2 regions of the Ureibacillus sp. FSL K6-0165 genome follow, and region 2 is predicted to be linked to the other one. Evidence: riboswitches for the same ligand, from Rfam matches in the RefSeq annotation. Region 2 holds a riboswitch; the other holds the start of a gene.
The links. Region 2 has a riboswitch for glycine ahead of gcvT (glycine cleavage system aminomethyltransferase GcvT). Riboswitches for the same ligand answer to the same signal wherever they lie in the genome.

Region 1: it holds a riboswitch for glycine, as region 2 does, so the genes downstream of both, NST00_RS01055 (ACT domain-containing protein) here and gcvT (glycine cleavage system aminomethyltransferase GcvT) in region 2, are expected to answer to the same signal.

The regions. Positions count from the first base shown of each region.
Region 1 covers NZ_JBBOQS010000001.1:219,053-227,269, forward strand. Annotated here, with positions in the region: gene NST00_RS01015 (bifunctional diguanylate cyclase/phosphodiesterase) at 1-335, opposite strand, end outside; gene NST00_RS01020 (hypothetical protein) at 933-1,085, opposite strand; gene NST00_RS01025 (hypothetical protein) at 1,238-1,381, opposite strand; gene NST00_RS01030 (DUF1450 domain-containing protein) at 1,517-1,789, opposite strand; gene NST00_RS01035 (class I SAM-dependent methyltransferase) at 1,949-2,554, shown strand; gene NST00_RS01040 (hypothetical protein) at 2,566-2,727, opposite strand; gene NST00_RS01045 (amino acid permease) at 3,060-4,454, shown strand; gene NST00_RS01050 (YceI family protein) at 4,693-5,223, opposite strand; glycine riboswitch at 5,554-5,630, shown strand; gene NST00_RS01055 (ACT domain-containing protein) at 5,705-5,983, shown strand; gene NST00_RS01060 (PFL family protein) at 5,998-7,359, shown strand; gene NST00_RS01065 (rhodanese-like domain-containing protein) at 7,981-8,217, opposite strand, start outside.
Region 2 covers NZ_JBBOQS010000001.1:2,233,488-2,241,704, forward strand. Annotated here, with positions in the region: gene gcvPB (aminomethyl-transferring glycine dehydrogenase subunit GcvPB) at 1-1,141, opposite strand, end outside; gene gcvPA (aminomethyl-transferring glycine dehydrogenase subunit GcvPA) at 1,134-2,480, opposite strand; gene gcvT (glycine cleavage system aminomethyltransferase GcvT) at 2,501-3,601, opposite strand; glycine riboswitch at 3,690-3,770, opposite strand; glycine riboswitch at 3,774-3,864, opposite strand; gene NST00_RS11130 (shikimate kinase) at 3,988-4,503, opposite strand; gene comGF (competence type IV pilus minor pilin ComGF) at 4,690-5,139, opposite strand; gene NST00_RS11140 (hypothetical protein) at 5,112-5,423, opposite strand; gene comGD (competence type IV pilus minor pilin ComGD) at 5,413-5,838, opposite strand; gene comGC (competence type IV pilus major pilin ComGC) at 5,854-6,159, opposite strand; gene comGB (competence type IV pilus assembly protein ComGB) at 6,173-7,240, opposite strand; gene comGA (competence type IV pilus ATPase ComGA) at 7,213-8,217, opposite strand, start outside.

The sequences.
Region 1 (8,217 bases), 2.0 Mb from region 2:
TAATAAGAGCCATCTTTCTTTTTATTTTTTATTTCGCCTCTCCATATGTTCCCCTTCCCTATTTCACTCCACATTTGTTTAAAAAATTCTTTTGAATGAAAACCAGAATTGATGACACGGTGAGTCTTCCCTATTAATTCTTCTCGAGAATATTGGGCAATTTCACAAAATAATTCATTGACATATGTAATTCTTCCTTGTGCATCCGTAATAGCGACAATAGAGGATTTATCTAATGCATATTTCAGTTCTTTTAATTCTTTCAATTCTTCAGCCAAACTTTGTATGTCAATTTGCTGTTCAACATTGAACGAAACATTTGTTTTATCATCCATAAATCATTAATGCTCCTTTACAGAAAACGAAAAATATCCAAAAAATACCATTTTCCTATTATCCATACTTAAGCGCTCTTGGAAATAACACTAATTTTTTACTATTTTTATAATATCATATTAACAAAAAGCAATAATTAAGGTTAAAAAGTAATAATTAAAATGAATAATTTTTATAAATTTGTTGAAATTATGTCATAATTTCTCTAATTTTATTTGCAGAGCATATTTTATTGGATTTCCACCTTATAGTAACGTAAAAATTAACAAAAGGTGAATGTTGAATAAATTTATTGAAAGAAGATGAACTAGCTTTTCTGTGCGAGATAAAACGAAAATGCTTAGATATATACTATTGTTTGTGAGGAGAAAAAATTCAATAAATTGATAGGAATTTTCGTTTCTGGGAGAAAACACATCTTGCATATGAGAATGAAATTGACTTGGGGGAAGAATAGCTTGTATTTCATTACAAGAGAGAAAATGGCTTAAAAAAAGCTGAACCGCAAACCGCTAACGGTCTTTACGGACAGCCTTTTAGAAAAGAGAGGTTATGAGGTTAAAGTTGTAGCTATAATTTGTGTAAAGTCGGAAAAATTATTCCTTTGATGAAAGCAACTTCATTAGGCTTTTTATGTCTTCTTGCAAGGATTTCACTTCATCTTCAAGCCGATCAATTTTTTCATGCAATGGTTGTAATTCTCCATCTAACATATTTTTTAGACGTTCTGCTTTTTCATTTTGTTCCATAAACTATTCCTCCAAACAGTTTGCTGAACTTAAAGATGTATTCCGTTTACATCTTTATTGTATAACATCTTTTCTATAAAAATAGGATTTTACGAAAATCGTCATGTGATTGTCATTTTTCGATCAAATAAAAAAACGCTTAAGGAAATTCCTTAAACGCCCGCCCCGAATATCAAACTGTATATGAAGCCGTAAATGACACAAACAATTGTTGCAATAATAATGAAGACACCTAAATAATATAAAATATTGATTAAGATCTGCTCAAATCCATAACCCATGGGATAATAACCCATTTCCTTCCCTCCGTTGCAGAAGATTCGTTCACTTTTGATATATGCAAAAACGGTTGAACTGTTACTTCTAGAGGAATTCTGTATTCATCGAAGAAAACTGTAAACCACCTGTTTGCTTCTTCAAATTGCGGCTCTTCACTCAATCGGATTCAACTTGATTTCTTCATCGATTTTTTCTAATAACTCTTTTGCGTTGTCTGCTGAAATTGGCTCGCCATTAACAAGGGCATAATAATGACCGTCGCAAATTTCACAATAGGAATTACACCCTGTATCTTCCACTATTACATCTTCTCTCTGTTCCAACTCATCGTATACATCTGGATGGCAATAAGCCTTGTTCGATACACAAAATTCAACTCTATGTTTGAAAGGTTCACTTTTTCGACCGAATAATTTTTTGAACATGTGCGCACTCCTTCACTATGTAAACCGTTAATTAATTATATTATACTATGTTCTACTCTTTTCATCGTGAATAAACTTTGACAAACCAACTAAAAGGATGTACACCTTTTCACCTCTTCGATATACTAAAAAACACCTTATAAAGATGGGAGAATAATGATGAACGAAACAGAATATGATCGCTTCCTCCATATTGAAACTTGTGGATCGAATAACGGTATCTATCAATCCATTCATTATAATCGCTATGAACCCACTCCTTATTCTGCCTTAGAAGAATTGCTAAAAAATTATCAAATCAACGAGAACGACTCCATTGTCGATTTTGGCTGTGGATTAGGGAGATTAAGCATTTTCCTCCACTACAAAACAAATGCGTCTGTCTTGGGTATCGACATGAACGAGCAATTCATAAAAGAAGCAATGAAAAACCGAGAACGATATTGCAAGAAGTTTAAAAAAAAGGAAGATAAAATCCAGTTTCTCCGCTGTTTCGCTCAAGATTACCCAATTCAACCGACAGAAAATAAATTTTATTTTTTCAACCCTTTTTCCTTGCAGATATTTATGAAAGTGCTACATCATATCATGCTCTCAATCGAAGAGAAAAAGCGACCTGTGGACGTAATTTTATACTATCCATCAAATGACTACATCGATTATATAAATCATTACACTCCTTTTGAAAAAGTAATGGAAATTCCCATTCCTACATTGCACGAAAAAAATTGGCAAGAACGTTTTATTATTTATCGATTAAAATAGGAGCCATTGTTTTAATGGCTTTTTTTCATTATTTTTTGCCGTTCTTTTAAGATAAATCCCCCAAAAATGACCGTGCATCCGACAATGGAAATAATTAGTGCGAAGGCTGTCCATTTTGAAAAATAAACGCCAAATAGCAATAAAAATATCCCCATCCATATAAATATGTTCATATTTTGATTCTCCCTTTTCTAATAATGTTCTATCAAGTTAATTACACTTTCCCCATTGTATGAGAGAGCCTTACTAGATATGCTTCACATGCTTTGAATATGTTTTTAAAATGTAGGACAACTTAATAAGGATGGGAATAATTTATATTGTTATATTACAATAATAAAAATTGATATAATAATCAGAAATTTGTTAATTAATTAAAAATTATAACTTTTTGATTCTTCAACACTTCAACGCGAAAAAGTGCTATACTTTATTCGATTTTATTTTTAAGTAATAAAAATCACCAATAAATAAATTATTATATCAAAATAGGATGGAATGAGCTATGAAAAATCAATTATTTCGAAAATTATCTTTAAGCGAATTATTGAATCAAAAAGGCACATCACAGTTTAATAAAACAATGAATTCATTTGATTTAATCGCTCTTGGTGTTGGAGCAGTTGTCGGAACAGGGATTTTCATTTTACCAGGTACTGTAGCTGCTGTTCATGCAGGTCCTGCCATCGTTTTCTCATTTATTTTGGCAGCAATTGTATGCGCTTTTTCAGCCTTATGTTATTCGGAATTGTCTTCATCGATTCCAGTAGCTGGTAGTGCCTATACATATTCCTATGTGATCTTTGGCGAGCTAATCGCTTGGATAATCGGATGGAGTCTTTTGCTTGAGTATGGTTTAGCTGTTGCAGCAGTGGCAACTGGTTGGTCTGCTTACTTTCAATCTCTTGTTGAAGGATTTGGCATTCACGTACCGCAAGCATTATCAGGTCCATTCAGTCCAGCAAACGGAACATATATCAATTTACCAGCCATTATAATTATTTTACTTTTAGCTTCCTTCCTATCATTAGGAATGAAAGAGTCTAACCGATTAAATAAAATCATGGTTTTCATTAAACTAGGGATTATTTTACTCTTTATTCTTGTTGGAATGTTTTATGTGAAGCCTGACAACTGGCAACCATTTATGCCATTTGGTTTTGGTGGGATTTTATCAGGAGCAGCACTAGTAATCTTTGCTTATTTAGGTTTTGATGCGGTATCTTCCGCTGCTGAAGAGGTAAAAAATCCACAGCGAAACATGCCAATTGGAATTATCGGAACGCTCGTGATTTGTACAATTTTATATGTAGCCGTTTCCCTTGTGTTAACAGGGATGGTTCCATATACAGAATTGAATGTAGGAAATCCTGTTGCTTATGCGATGGAAATGAAAAATCTTGATTGGGTATTTGGTGTTATTTCGCTCGGAGCAGTCATTAGTATGATGACGGTGATTTTCGTTATGCTTTACGGAGGTACTCGCTTAGTGTACTCCTTTGCTCGTGACGGAATGCTTCCAAAAGTGTTATCAGAAATTCACCCTCGCCGTAAAATCCCGTTAAAAAATACATGGATTTATGCAATATTTGTATCTTTATTCGCTGGTTTTATTCCGATTGATAAGTTGGCAGAACTTGTGAATATCGGTACATTGATTGCTTTTGCTGCTGTATCGATTGGCGTTATCTTTATTAGAAAAATGAAAATTGATGGATTAAAAGAAGGATTTAAAGTACCATTGTTCCCAATTGTGCCAATTCTTTCTTGCCTCCTTTGTATTTTCATGATCGTCCAATTATCTACATTCACAATGTTTACTTGTCTTATCTGGATGATTATTGGTTTATTAGTGTATTTTGTGTATGGAAGGACGCATAGTGTATTGAATAAAAAATAGAATCAAAAAGCTTGTTGCCATGAGTGCAACAAGCTTTTTTTCGCTTGAGCATCATTTTAAAACAATAAGCTTTTTCTTTCCTTCATAATTAATAAAAGTTCTCTATTTGAGTCAACACCTTTGCGACGAAGATATGTTTCCCGCCGGAGTAATGTTCGGTAAAAGAAAAATTATTATCAAAAAGTAAGGGTGTCTGGAAAGTTTTCGCTTTCTAGACACCCTCTTCTTCCCCCACTAATTAGCTTGCAGGGTTCACTTCTAATTCTGCTTTTATTTTAATGTCTTTTCCTACCAATACGCCACCTGTTTCAAGGGCAGCGTTCCATGTAAGCCCGAATTCTTCACGGTTGATTTTTGCTTCCGCTTCGAATCCGTAAACTTCCACGCCCCAAGGGTTTTTCCCTTTACCATTGTACTCCACTTCGAATGTGACTGGTTTTGTTACATCTTTAATTGTTAAATCCCCTGTCACTTCAAATTCGTTATCATCTGTTTTCGTAATCACTTTGGATTGGAACGTAATTGTTGGATATTTTTCCGCATCAAAAAAGTCTGCAGATTTTAAATGATTATCGCGATCTTCTGATTTTGTATTAATGCTCGCAACATCAAAGGTAAATGCAATTGTAGCAGTTGTCAGATCCGTTAAATCTTCCGCTTCAATTTCAGCCGTATAAGAATCAAAATGCCCTCTCACCTTTGACACCATCATATGCTTTACTTCAAAACTAATTTCTGAGTGTGATTTATCAACAACCCACTTCGCCATTTTCATACCTCCCATATTATCCTATTTTGAATTCAAGATATATATGAATATTTATTTCGAATTAATTTATTTTGAATTCGAGATAAATATATCATGCACTTATTTTTTTGTCAATCCTTCCATTTATGAATCTCATGTTTTATTTCATATATTCCCTCTTCTTTACGAAAAAAACATTTAATCTACATTTTGAATCATAGATTGAATTTTCCTTTTTATGAAAAATTTCAATATATTTTTTGTTGACCAATTGTTCCAAAGGTGTTAGTATCTTTTAGTATTGGAACTGAATAGGTGTAGCGATGAATGCTGTGGGTAAAACTACACGCAGGAGCAGCTTCTGGAGAGACCACGTTTTGTGGCGCCGAAGGATTCACAATCTCAGGCAAAAGGACAGAAGAATGATAAACCTTATTATTCTTTTGTGTTTGAGATTGGGAAGCCAATCTCTTTTTTTATTACATCAATTGAGGTGAAACAAATGAGTGAACGTAGAAAAGCAATTGTAAGTGTCATTGGAAAAGATCAAGTTGGCATTATCGCAAAAGTAACGACTGTGATTGCAGATCGAAACATCAACATTTTAGATATCAGCCAAACGATTTTACAAGATTTCTTCACAATGATGATGGTGATTGATGTGACCGATTTACCTAATCTTGAAACTCTACAACAAGAACTTAATGAACTTGGTCAATCAATTGGCGTTGTCATTACTGTACAACTTGAAGAAATTTTCCAAGCAATGCATCGTGTGTGAAAGGACGTGCAAATATGAATTTTGAAATTCAAGAAATGATGGAAACCATCCGAATGGTTCGAACTGAAAACTTGGATATCCGTACAGTTACGATGGGGATTAATCTCAGAGACTGTGCAAATTCCGATTTCGATAAAATGAATCAAAAAATTTATGATAAAATCACTCACTACGCAAAAGATTTAAAGACAACAGCTGAAAAAGTGGAGAAAGAATACGGCATCCCTATTATTAATAAACGTATTGCCGTGACCCCAATTGCAGATCTTCTAGGCAATGCAACAAAAGATCAAGCAGTGGAACTTGCCAAAACATTAGACCGTGCTGCTGTAACCCTCGGTATTGACTTTATCGGTGGATTTTCGGCCCTCGTGCATAAAGGAATTGCGAAGGGAGACCAAGTATTATTTGATGCCCTACCAGAAGCTCTAGCAGTCACGGAGCGAGTTTGTGCATCCGTTTCTGTTGGAACAACAAAAGCCGGCATCAATATGGATGCAGTTCGTCAATTAGGTGAAATCATTAAAGAAACAGCAGAGCTTACAAAAGATAAATCGGGTCTCGGCTGTGCAAAGCTTGTTGTGTTCTGCAACCCTGTAGAAGATAATCCGTTTATGGCAGGAGCTTTCCTCGGATCCGGTGAAGGAGAAGTTGTGTTGAATGTCGGAGTTTCCGGACCAGGAGTTGTGTTGAATGCACTAAAGCGTTATCCAGATGCGGACTTAGGTGAAGTGGCAGATATTATTAAGAAAACCGCATTTAAAATTACCCGCGCTGGTGAATTAATTGGCCGAGAAGTAGCAAAACGCTTAGGGGTCCCATTCGGCATTATGGATTTGTCACTGGCACCAACAAATGCGATGAACGACAGTGTTGCTGAAATCTTAGAAGAAATTGGTTTGGAACGTGTTGGTACACACGGCACAATCGCCGCCCTTGCATTAATGAACGATGCAGTGAAAAAAGGCGGAGCGATGGCTTCTTCCTATGTGGGTGGATTAAGCGGTGCCTTCATCCCAGTTAGTGAAGATAACGGTATGATTCGTGGTATTGAAGAAGGTGCTCTAAGCTTATCAAAGTTAGAAGCGATGACATGCGTATGTTCAGTAGGGCTTGATATGATTGCCATTACGGGAGACGCACCTGCTAGTACCATTTCTGCAATGATTGCAGATGAAGCGGCTATTGGTATGATTAATAAAAAGACAACAGCCGTTCGCGTCATCCCTGTCCCTGGTGCAAAAGAAGGCGAAATGGTGGAATTTGGCGGCCTGCTTGGACGAGCACCTGTGATGGGAGTAAATCCATTTAGCTCTGAAAAAATCATTCGCCGAGGTGGACGCATTCCAGCTCCACTACAAGCGTTGGGGAATTAATTGATATAAGTGATAGAGCGAATGTAGAAAGTGATGAAGAGATCAGCTTTCTCATTCGCCCTTTTACTTGGCTATTATGAAATTAATCGATTGACTATTATGTTTACAGGTTTGGCTATTATCCCTTGATGATTGACTATTATTGTCATGACTTTGGCTATTATCACATGCCCCGAAAGCCATTTTTTGTCGATTGGCCATTATATACGCAAGTTTGACTATTATCTTTTGGAGCTTGACTATTATCAGCTCGATTCTGACTATTATCTCTCTTTTCAAGTGTAGATTTTTTTCGATTGACTATTATGTTCACAAATTTGGCCATTATCTCTTGATGATTGACTATTATTGTCATGACTTTGACTATTATCACATGACCCGATATACTTTTTTGGTTGATTGCCAATTTCACTCTTAGTGGATATCTTGTAATACTAAAGATGAAATGGGCGCGCCAAAATAATAAACTATCCTGCCAAAGTGCTTCCAAGACAGGATAGCATATCCTCCTTTCAGATACATTAACTTCTATCCTCAATGTAAATCCACCAAAAAAGCAAACTTTTCAGAAAGCCAATCCAATACCCACAGCTACTATACAACATTAAAACGTCTTACGACTTACTTCTTTATATAATCCTTCCAAGCTGTGAGTCCCCCATCTAATACAACTACATCATAATCATGTTTGGATAGAATGTTTGCACATTTTGTTGCAGAATTGCCTGTTGTGCAAGTGACAATGATTTCGCCTTTCTCAGGTAAAGCTGATATGTTTTTATCTTGATTATTTTCTAACTCGAAAATCTCTGTTTTATGGATATTAAGTGATTGGATGTTTTCCCCTTCAATATGGAA
Region 2 (8,217 bases):
TACAATGACGATCATAAGGAAGGTCAAAGTAAGGTTGTAGTTTACGCATCATGTAGTTCGCATTTAATACTGCATATTCTGTTACTAATTTTAATCCTTCAGGTCCCATTGAACGAATATACGTATAAGCACGTACATTGATGCCGAAGTTTCCGTAGAATGGTTTTACACGGCCAATGGATTGTGGACGATCATAATCAAAATGGAACGTGCCATCTTCTTTTTTCACTAATACTGGTTTCGGCAAGAATGGAATTAAATCTGCTTTTACCCCTACAGGGCCAGAACCAGGACCTCCACCGCCGTGTGGACCTGTGAATGTTTTGTGTAAATTCAAGTGTACACAGTCAAATCCCATATCGCCTGGGCGTACTTTTGACATAATAGCATTTAAGTTTGCTCCATCGTAATATACTTTCCCGCCCACGCTATGCACGATATCCGCAATTTCAATGATGTGCTCTTCAAATAGCCCGAGCGTATTTGGGTTTGTCAGCATAAGTGCCGCTGTATCTTTCCCAACTACTCGACGTAAATCTTCCAAATCAACTAAACCATTTTCATCCGATTTTACTGTAATTGTATCAAATCCAGCAACAGTAGCACTAGCTGGGTTTGTTCCGTGTGCAGAGTCTGGAACGATTACTTTATTACGGTGACCTTCCCCATTTGCTTCATGGAAAGCACGAATCATCATTAATGCTGTCCATTCTCCATGTGCACCCGCAGCAGGTTGTAATGTAACTTCATCCATACCTGTAATTTCTTTTAAAGCTGTTTGAAGTTCATACATTAATTCCATTGCACCTTGAACTGTTGGCTCGTCTTGTAACGGGTGAATATTTGCGAATCCAGAGAAGCGGGCGACTTCTTCATTAATTTTTGGATTGTATTTCATCGTACAAGAACCTAGTGGATAGAATCCAGAATCTACGCCATGATTGCGGCGAGATAATGCTGTATAGTGGCGCATAATATCCAATTCTGAAACTTCCGGTAATTCAGCAGGTTCTTCACGCAAATATTCTTGTGGAATTAATTCTGATAATTCTACCTCTGGCACATCTAATTCTGGCAAGCTGTAGCCGATGCGCCCTTCCTTCGATAATTCAAAAATGAGCGGTTGATTTTCGTTATGCATTGTAAGCCCCCATTTCTTGCACTAATTGATCAATCTCTTCTTTCGTACGCAATTCTGTAACGGCAATAAGTACATGGTTTTCAAGTTCAGGATAATCGCGGCCTAAATCATAACCACCGATAATGCCTTTTTCTAATAATCTTTTGTTTAATTCACTCACTGGTTTGTTTACTTTTACAACGATTTCGTTGAAGTGAGCACCTTGGAATGGAACTGTAAATCCAGCTTGCTCAAACGCTGTTTTTGCATAACGAGTTTTCACGATGTTTTGCTTTGCCATTTCTTGAATACCGCGTTTACCTAAAGCTGTCATAGTAACGGATGCAGCAAGAGCAAGCAATGCTTGGTTCGAACAAATGTTAGAAGTTGCTTTTTCACGGCGAATATGTTGTTCGCGAGCTTGTAATGTTAATACGAAACCGCGACGTCCGTCTTGGTCTACTGTTTGTCCTACTAAACGGCCAGGCACTTTACGCATTAATTTTGAAGTCGTAGCAAAATAACCGCAGTGTGGTCCTCCAAAACTTTCAGGAATACCAAATGGTTGTGCATCCCCTACAGTAATGTCAGCTCCAAGTTTTCCAGGAGGCGTTAACACACCTAATGCTAATGGGTTTGCAGAAACAATGAATAATCCTTTTGCTTCATGTACTAGCTCACCCATTGTTTTCAAGTCTTCAATTTGACCAAAGAAGTTAGGATACTGAACCATAACAGCCGCAGTATCTTGATCAATCATACCTTTTAATGCTTCAATATCTGTTACTCCATCTTTCATTGGCACATTTACTACTTCGATTGATTGGCCATATGCATAAGTTTCTACAACAGTACGATATTCAGGATGGATTGCTTCAGATACTAACAATTTTTTACGTCTTGTTGAGCCAGCAGCAAGCATCCCTGCTTCTGCAAGCGATGTTCCGCCATCATACATGGAAGAGTTTGCTAAATCCATACCTGTTAATTCGGCAATCATTGTTTGGAATTCAAAAATAGCTTGTAGTTCACCTTGTGAAATTTCCGGTTGATATGGTGTATAAGCAGTATAGAATTCAGACCGAGAAATAACATGGTCCACAATAACAGGTTTGTAGTGATTGTATACACCTGCACCTAAGAATGAAACAGCTGTTTCAGTGTTGATATTTTTATCTGCTAAAGCTTTTAGTTCTTTTAATAGCGCAGATTCAGATGCTGCTTCTTTAATATTATAAAGCCCTTTAAAACGCACCTCTTCAGGAATATCCGCAAATAATTCATCAATGCTTTCTACTCCAATGGTAGAGAGCATTTCTTGTTTGTCTTGTTCCGTTATTGGAAGATAACGATGCTTCATTGTTTGACCTCCATTAATTTTTATTTTTCACGTTTATAAAATGGCTTCGGCACAACATGTGCTTTTACCTTTTTATTGCGTATTTCTACTTCCACTTCTGTACCAATTTCAGTATATTGAATATCTAATAAAGCAAGTCCTAAATTACGTTTCGTACTAGGGATTTGTGTACCAGTTGTAACTTCTCCAATTTCAGTGTCGCCTTTAAATACTTTATAGCCATGGCGAGGAATCCCTTTATCAATCATTTCAATACCAACCAGTTTTCTTGAAAGCCCTTGTTCTTTTTGGTTTTTAAGAGCTTCTTTACCGATGAAATCCGCATCTTTTTGAAGTTTTACTGCAAAGCCGATGCCTGCTTCTAATGGAGAAATATTTTCTGATAATTCTTGTCCATAAAGCGGTAAGCATGCTTCAAAACGCAACGTATCACGTGCTCCAAGGCCGCATGGTATCAATCCATCTTCTTTTCCTGCTTCTAATAGTTTATTCCACAATGCTACAATTGAATTTGGCTCCCCGTATAATTCGAAGCCGTCTTCACCTGTATATCCGCTGCGTGATAACAATACAGAATAACCACTAACTTGAACAGATGCTTTAAATTGGAATGGTTTTAATTCAGATAAGTTCACATCTGTTAATGTTTGCAAGATTTTTTCTGATAGAGGTCCTTGAAGTGCAATTAAGGCATATTCATCTGATTGATTTATAATCGTTACATCGCCTTCTGCATGCTTTTTCATCCATTCAAAGTCTTTTTCAATATTTGCCGCATTGACAACAAGCAAGTATTGGTCATCGCCAAGATTATAGACGATTAAATCATCTACAACCCCACCATTTTCATAGCACATCACATTATATTGTGCGCCGCCAACTGGAATTTTTGAAATGTCATTGGACAATAATTTTTGAAGATAGCCGAGAACATCTTTCCCTTTTACAAAAATTTCTCCCATATGGGATACATCGAAAAGTCCAGCACGATTTCTTACAGCTTCATGTTCATCCTTTATTGATGAAAATTGAACAGGTAATTCCCATCCACCAAAATCAATCGTTTTTGCACCATATTTCGCATATTCATCAAATAATGGTGTTCTCTTTAATTCTCCCATCGTGAAACCTCCCTCATTAATTAACAATTTACTACCAATATCTTTAAACTAGGCAAAAAGGACAGAAAATCCCCTTTTTAAAGGAATTCTCTGTCCTTGCACCTGAAAGTTACACCTATTATAAAATAGGCTTTCCCCTTGGGTGGCTGTTATTCAGCACTCTCCAGAGTTGCGTCCCGTACGAGTCTTTTTGCCTGAGAGATTCATAGTTCTACTACTTGCTCCTTCGGCGACGTAAAAACGTTCTCTCCCCGCACAATCATCCGCACCATATGAAATTTTTCAACAAACAGACATCTTTGCCTATATCCTAACATTGAACGTAATAGAAGGCAATCATTTTTTAAAATTCCTTAAAAAAACGAACATTTTTAAACATCAACACCTTAACATTCGCCTTTTAGTCGATTCACTTGAAAAGCAATATAATTTACCACTTGGCGAATTGTTCGATCTTTTGTAAGGACACGGATGTGAGCGGCTCTTTTATAAAATTTTCTTCTATAATAATATAGTCGTTCCAGTTCTTTTTTAGTCGAACGTTGTGCAATTGGTCGATTTTTATCATTTTTTATTCTTTTATAAATGTCTTCAAATGATGCATCAAGAAAAAAGATTAAACCTGTCCGTCTCATAATTTGTCGATTTTCTTGTCTCATTGCAACGCCGCCACCAGTCGCAATAATGCAAGCTTCGTCACGAAAGTTTTTTAAAAATTCAGTTTCTAAATTTCTAAAATATTCTTCTCCAAACTTTTCAAAAATTTCTGGAATCGACATGCCTTGTTGTCTGACGATTTCTTTATCCATATCATAAAAGGGCAATCGTAGGGCATAGCTTAATTGGCGTCCGACTACACTTTTTCCGCACCCCATAAACCCTACTAAGTAAATCTTTCGCATAATTAGACACCTTTCTACTAAAACTCTGCGGTTTCTCCAAGTAAATTTATCGTAGCACGAATGTTTATGTTTTCCAATGAATTTATAATAGAAAATTGAGTTAAGTAGGTTGAACTGTAAAAAATTACAACAGTGATAAGAAAAAACAAAAAGACAATCGCAACGGGAAATATTATGCCTTTTTCGTTATTTATGATATTGTACAAGTAACGCTCTCTCCTTTACAATACCATTCAAGAATTCTACTTTTATCGTTACAATATTGTCTGAAAGGGAAAACTCGGCATGTCGAATACCAATTAATAGTGGCACATAACCTTGATCATTGATTTGCAAACGAATCACATCTGTAATCTTGTTTATTTTTATCGTTTTTGTGGAAGAGTCTATGATATATAATGAATTATTCATTATATAAATATCCTCTGCATCAAGTAAATATTGTTGTAAATCATGAATAAAGATTTCCCATTTAATTTGTTCTTCTGCCACAATCGTGTCGTGCCATTGTTGAATTAATAGATAAAAAATAAAAATTACTTGAGCGAGTAACGAAAAAATCACCAATTGAAACAGCGCCTCGATAAATGTAAATCCATTTCCACTTCTTACAATTCGCCATCGCCATTGATGCATTTGTATCGTACCCCATCTAAATTGTTAAATCGTACACAAACCGCATCTGTTTGAAAATACCAAGCATATTCTACGTTGTCGATCCATTTTTTCCCTTCGAAAATACCGGTATTTTTAGCAATAATAACTGCTTCATAGGCCACTTGGGATGCATGTAATTCCAACGATTGATTGTATAGAGAATGCTGAAGTTGAAAAATGAACGGAATAAAACTTATGGCTACTATAATAATCATAAGCGTTAGCAACGATTCTAACATGGAAGTCCCCTTTTCATTCCACATAACGAATTCGTCCTTTATTGATATTAATGACAATATGTTTTTGTCCGAAAGGAGTGTAAAAAGTGAATTTCCCAAAATTTTTTACATTTCCATCTGGATCAATTCGAAGAGTTAATAAATTACTATACTGATCAAACTCAATGATTTCCGGTAGTTTTCTCTCTAAAATCACTTCATCTAGTTGATGGTATATTCTATAAGTATCTTGATTTACAAAAGAAACAAAACAGCTCCTTTGCTTTTCCAAGGCCAACATTTGTGCCATTTGAATGTCCAATGTAAATTGGTGGAAAAACTGTTCCACAACCATTTTTTCTGTCATTTTAAAAGAAAAGGTTGTCCCTAACATACCAACCAATACGACAATCATTAAAACGAATAATATTTCTAATAGCGTATACCCCTGTTCTTTCAATTGCTCTATGCTCCTTTATTGATTGGTTAATGTCACAGTTCCATCCGTCTCAATGGTAAATCCCTTGCCATTCGGACATTTATCCATCCCCTCTCTTAAGTATCCCTTGTTTACTAATTGATCTAATGTAGGGATGGTTTTGTATTCAATTTTGTATGATTCTACCTGCCCTTGTATCATGCGGATATATGCTTCACAACCTTTATCATCAATCGTATTCCGATGTTTCGTTACGTTTGGAACAGTTACTAATATTAAGATAGATATAATAAATAGCACAATTAACATCTCAATTAACGTAAAACCCTTTTGATTTTTCATGATTTCACCTCTATTACATGATTTCGACTAAGTCATACATCGGCAACAGTATACTTAAATACGCTGCAACAATGCATATCGCAATCAAAATAAAGAAAAGAGGTTGAATGCTTGCCAAGCAAAATTTGATGGTCGATTGGATCCTCTCATTTAGCAATTCGCTGAATATGAGCATTTCCCGGCCTAAGTATCCATTTTTTTCACCGTGTTGAATCAATTCATCAAACTTCGGCATAAACAGTTGAAGTATCTTCACAGCCTCTGACAATGAATCACCGAACTTCACCCTTTGTTTCAATAGTGCTGTGATATATGATAAGTGGCGACTTATTTGTTGTTGTTCTAAAATAGACAATGCTTGTTGAAGTGATATACCTGATACTAATAAACTTCCAAGCAAATGAGAGAATTGTCTTGTTAAATTCACTTGATAAACATACTTCACTATAGGGATTTTCATAATGATGTTTAGTTGATGAGCGATCTCTTTTTTTCGAATGGAATGAATTGAAATAAATATCAAGAATAACGAAATAATGAAGAGGAGTATGAGAAAATCTGGTATATGAAGCAATACAACAGCGAAGTTTATACTATTGACCTTTTCTGAATGATTCGAAATCACGAGTTGCTCTATGTTTGGTAAAAAATAACTTCGAAACAATATAAAAACCATTGTTAATAAAATCATCAAGAAAGCGGGATACATTAGCAACTTCACAATTTTCCGCTGCGTATCTTCTTGAAATTTTATTTGCTTACTTACGTGGTGCAATGATTCAGCTAAATCCCCTTTTTCTTCTGCAATAGCTATCAATAATAAAAAATGTTTTGGAATTGAAAGTTGTTGTAAAATATCCACTGCCGATGAACCGTTATTGAACTGTTGTTGTAATAAAGCATTCCACTTTTCCAATTCTTTAACGTGATAAGGAAGTAACATAAATAAGGCATCTGAAAATGTATATCCTTCTTTCAGTAATATGCTTGTCCTATTTAGGAGCGATGGAACATCCCGAACTTTCTCCTTATAATTTCTTTGAATGGGGAAATTCATTCTTTCGCTGATTTGCTGTAGCACGACAAATCCCCCAATTCTTCAATTGCAGCTTTTTGGAATTCCAATGTTTCCTCAACTGGCAAGTGATATTCAATTCCTTGCGCTGTATTTATAATTGCTTCTTGTAAAATATCTTCCGACAAAATTTCATAAATTGCTTTCCTGCTATCGCTATCATGTAACTGAATTAAACATTGGGCAATAATTGCAATCAAAGCTTGCCGAATTTCTTCTATGGAAACATTTAAATCCATTAAACGATATAGACAATTCACCGAATCTTTTGCATGTATAGTTGATAGCACCAAATGACCGGATAATGCAGCACGCATGGCGATTTCTGCAGTCTCTTCATCCCTGATTTCACCAATCATAATGACATCGGGCGAATGTCTTAAAATTGCTTTTAAACCAGCTGCATATGTAATACCTGCAAGCTCATTTACTTGAATTTGAAGCATATACGACTGGCTGCTTTCCACTGGATCTTCGAGAGAAATTACATGTCGCCCTAATGTGTCACTGCAATATTTTGCTAATGAATATAATGTCGTAGTTTTGCCCGATCCTGTGGCGCCACAAAATAATATCAATCCTTGTCGATTGGAAATCAATCTTAATAATTTTTCTGATGAATGGCGATCGTAACATAATGAAGCAATCGGATATGAGGCATTTTGTAAAAACAAACGGATAACGAGGCTTTCTCTTTTATATACGGAAGGTAAAGTAGAGACTCGGAAGGCATACAAACGATTGGAAAACATTTCTTCAAATGAACCGCTTTGCGGCTTTCGCTTTTCACTAATATCTAAAGAAGATTTATATTTGAAAAAGGAAATCATTCGATCCCCTAATTCAATAGGGAAATGACCCGCAGGAAATAATTTTCCATATTTGCGAAACTGAATGGTGTAATGGTTTGGAGTTGGCTCAATTAAAATATCACTAGCACCGAAATGTAAAGCTTTTAACAATAATTGAGTTGATTTTGTTTC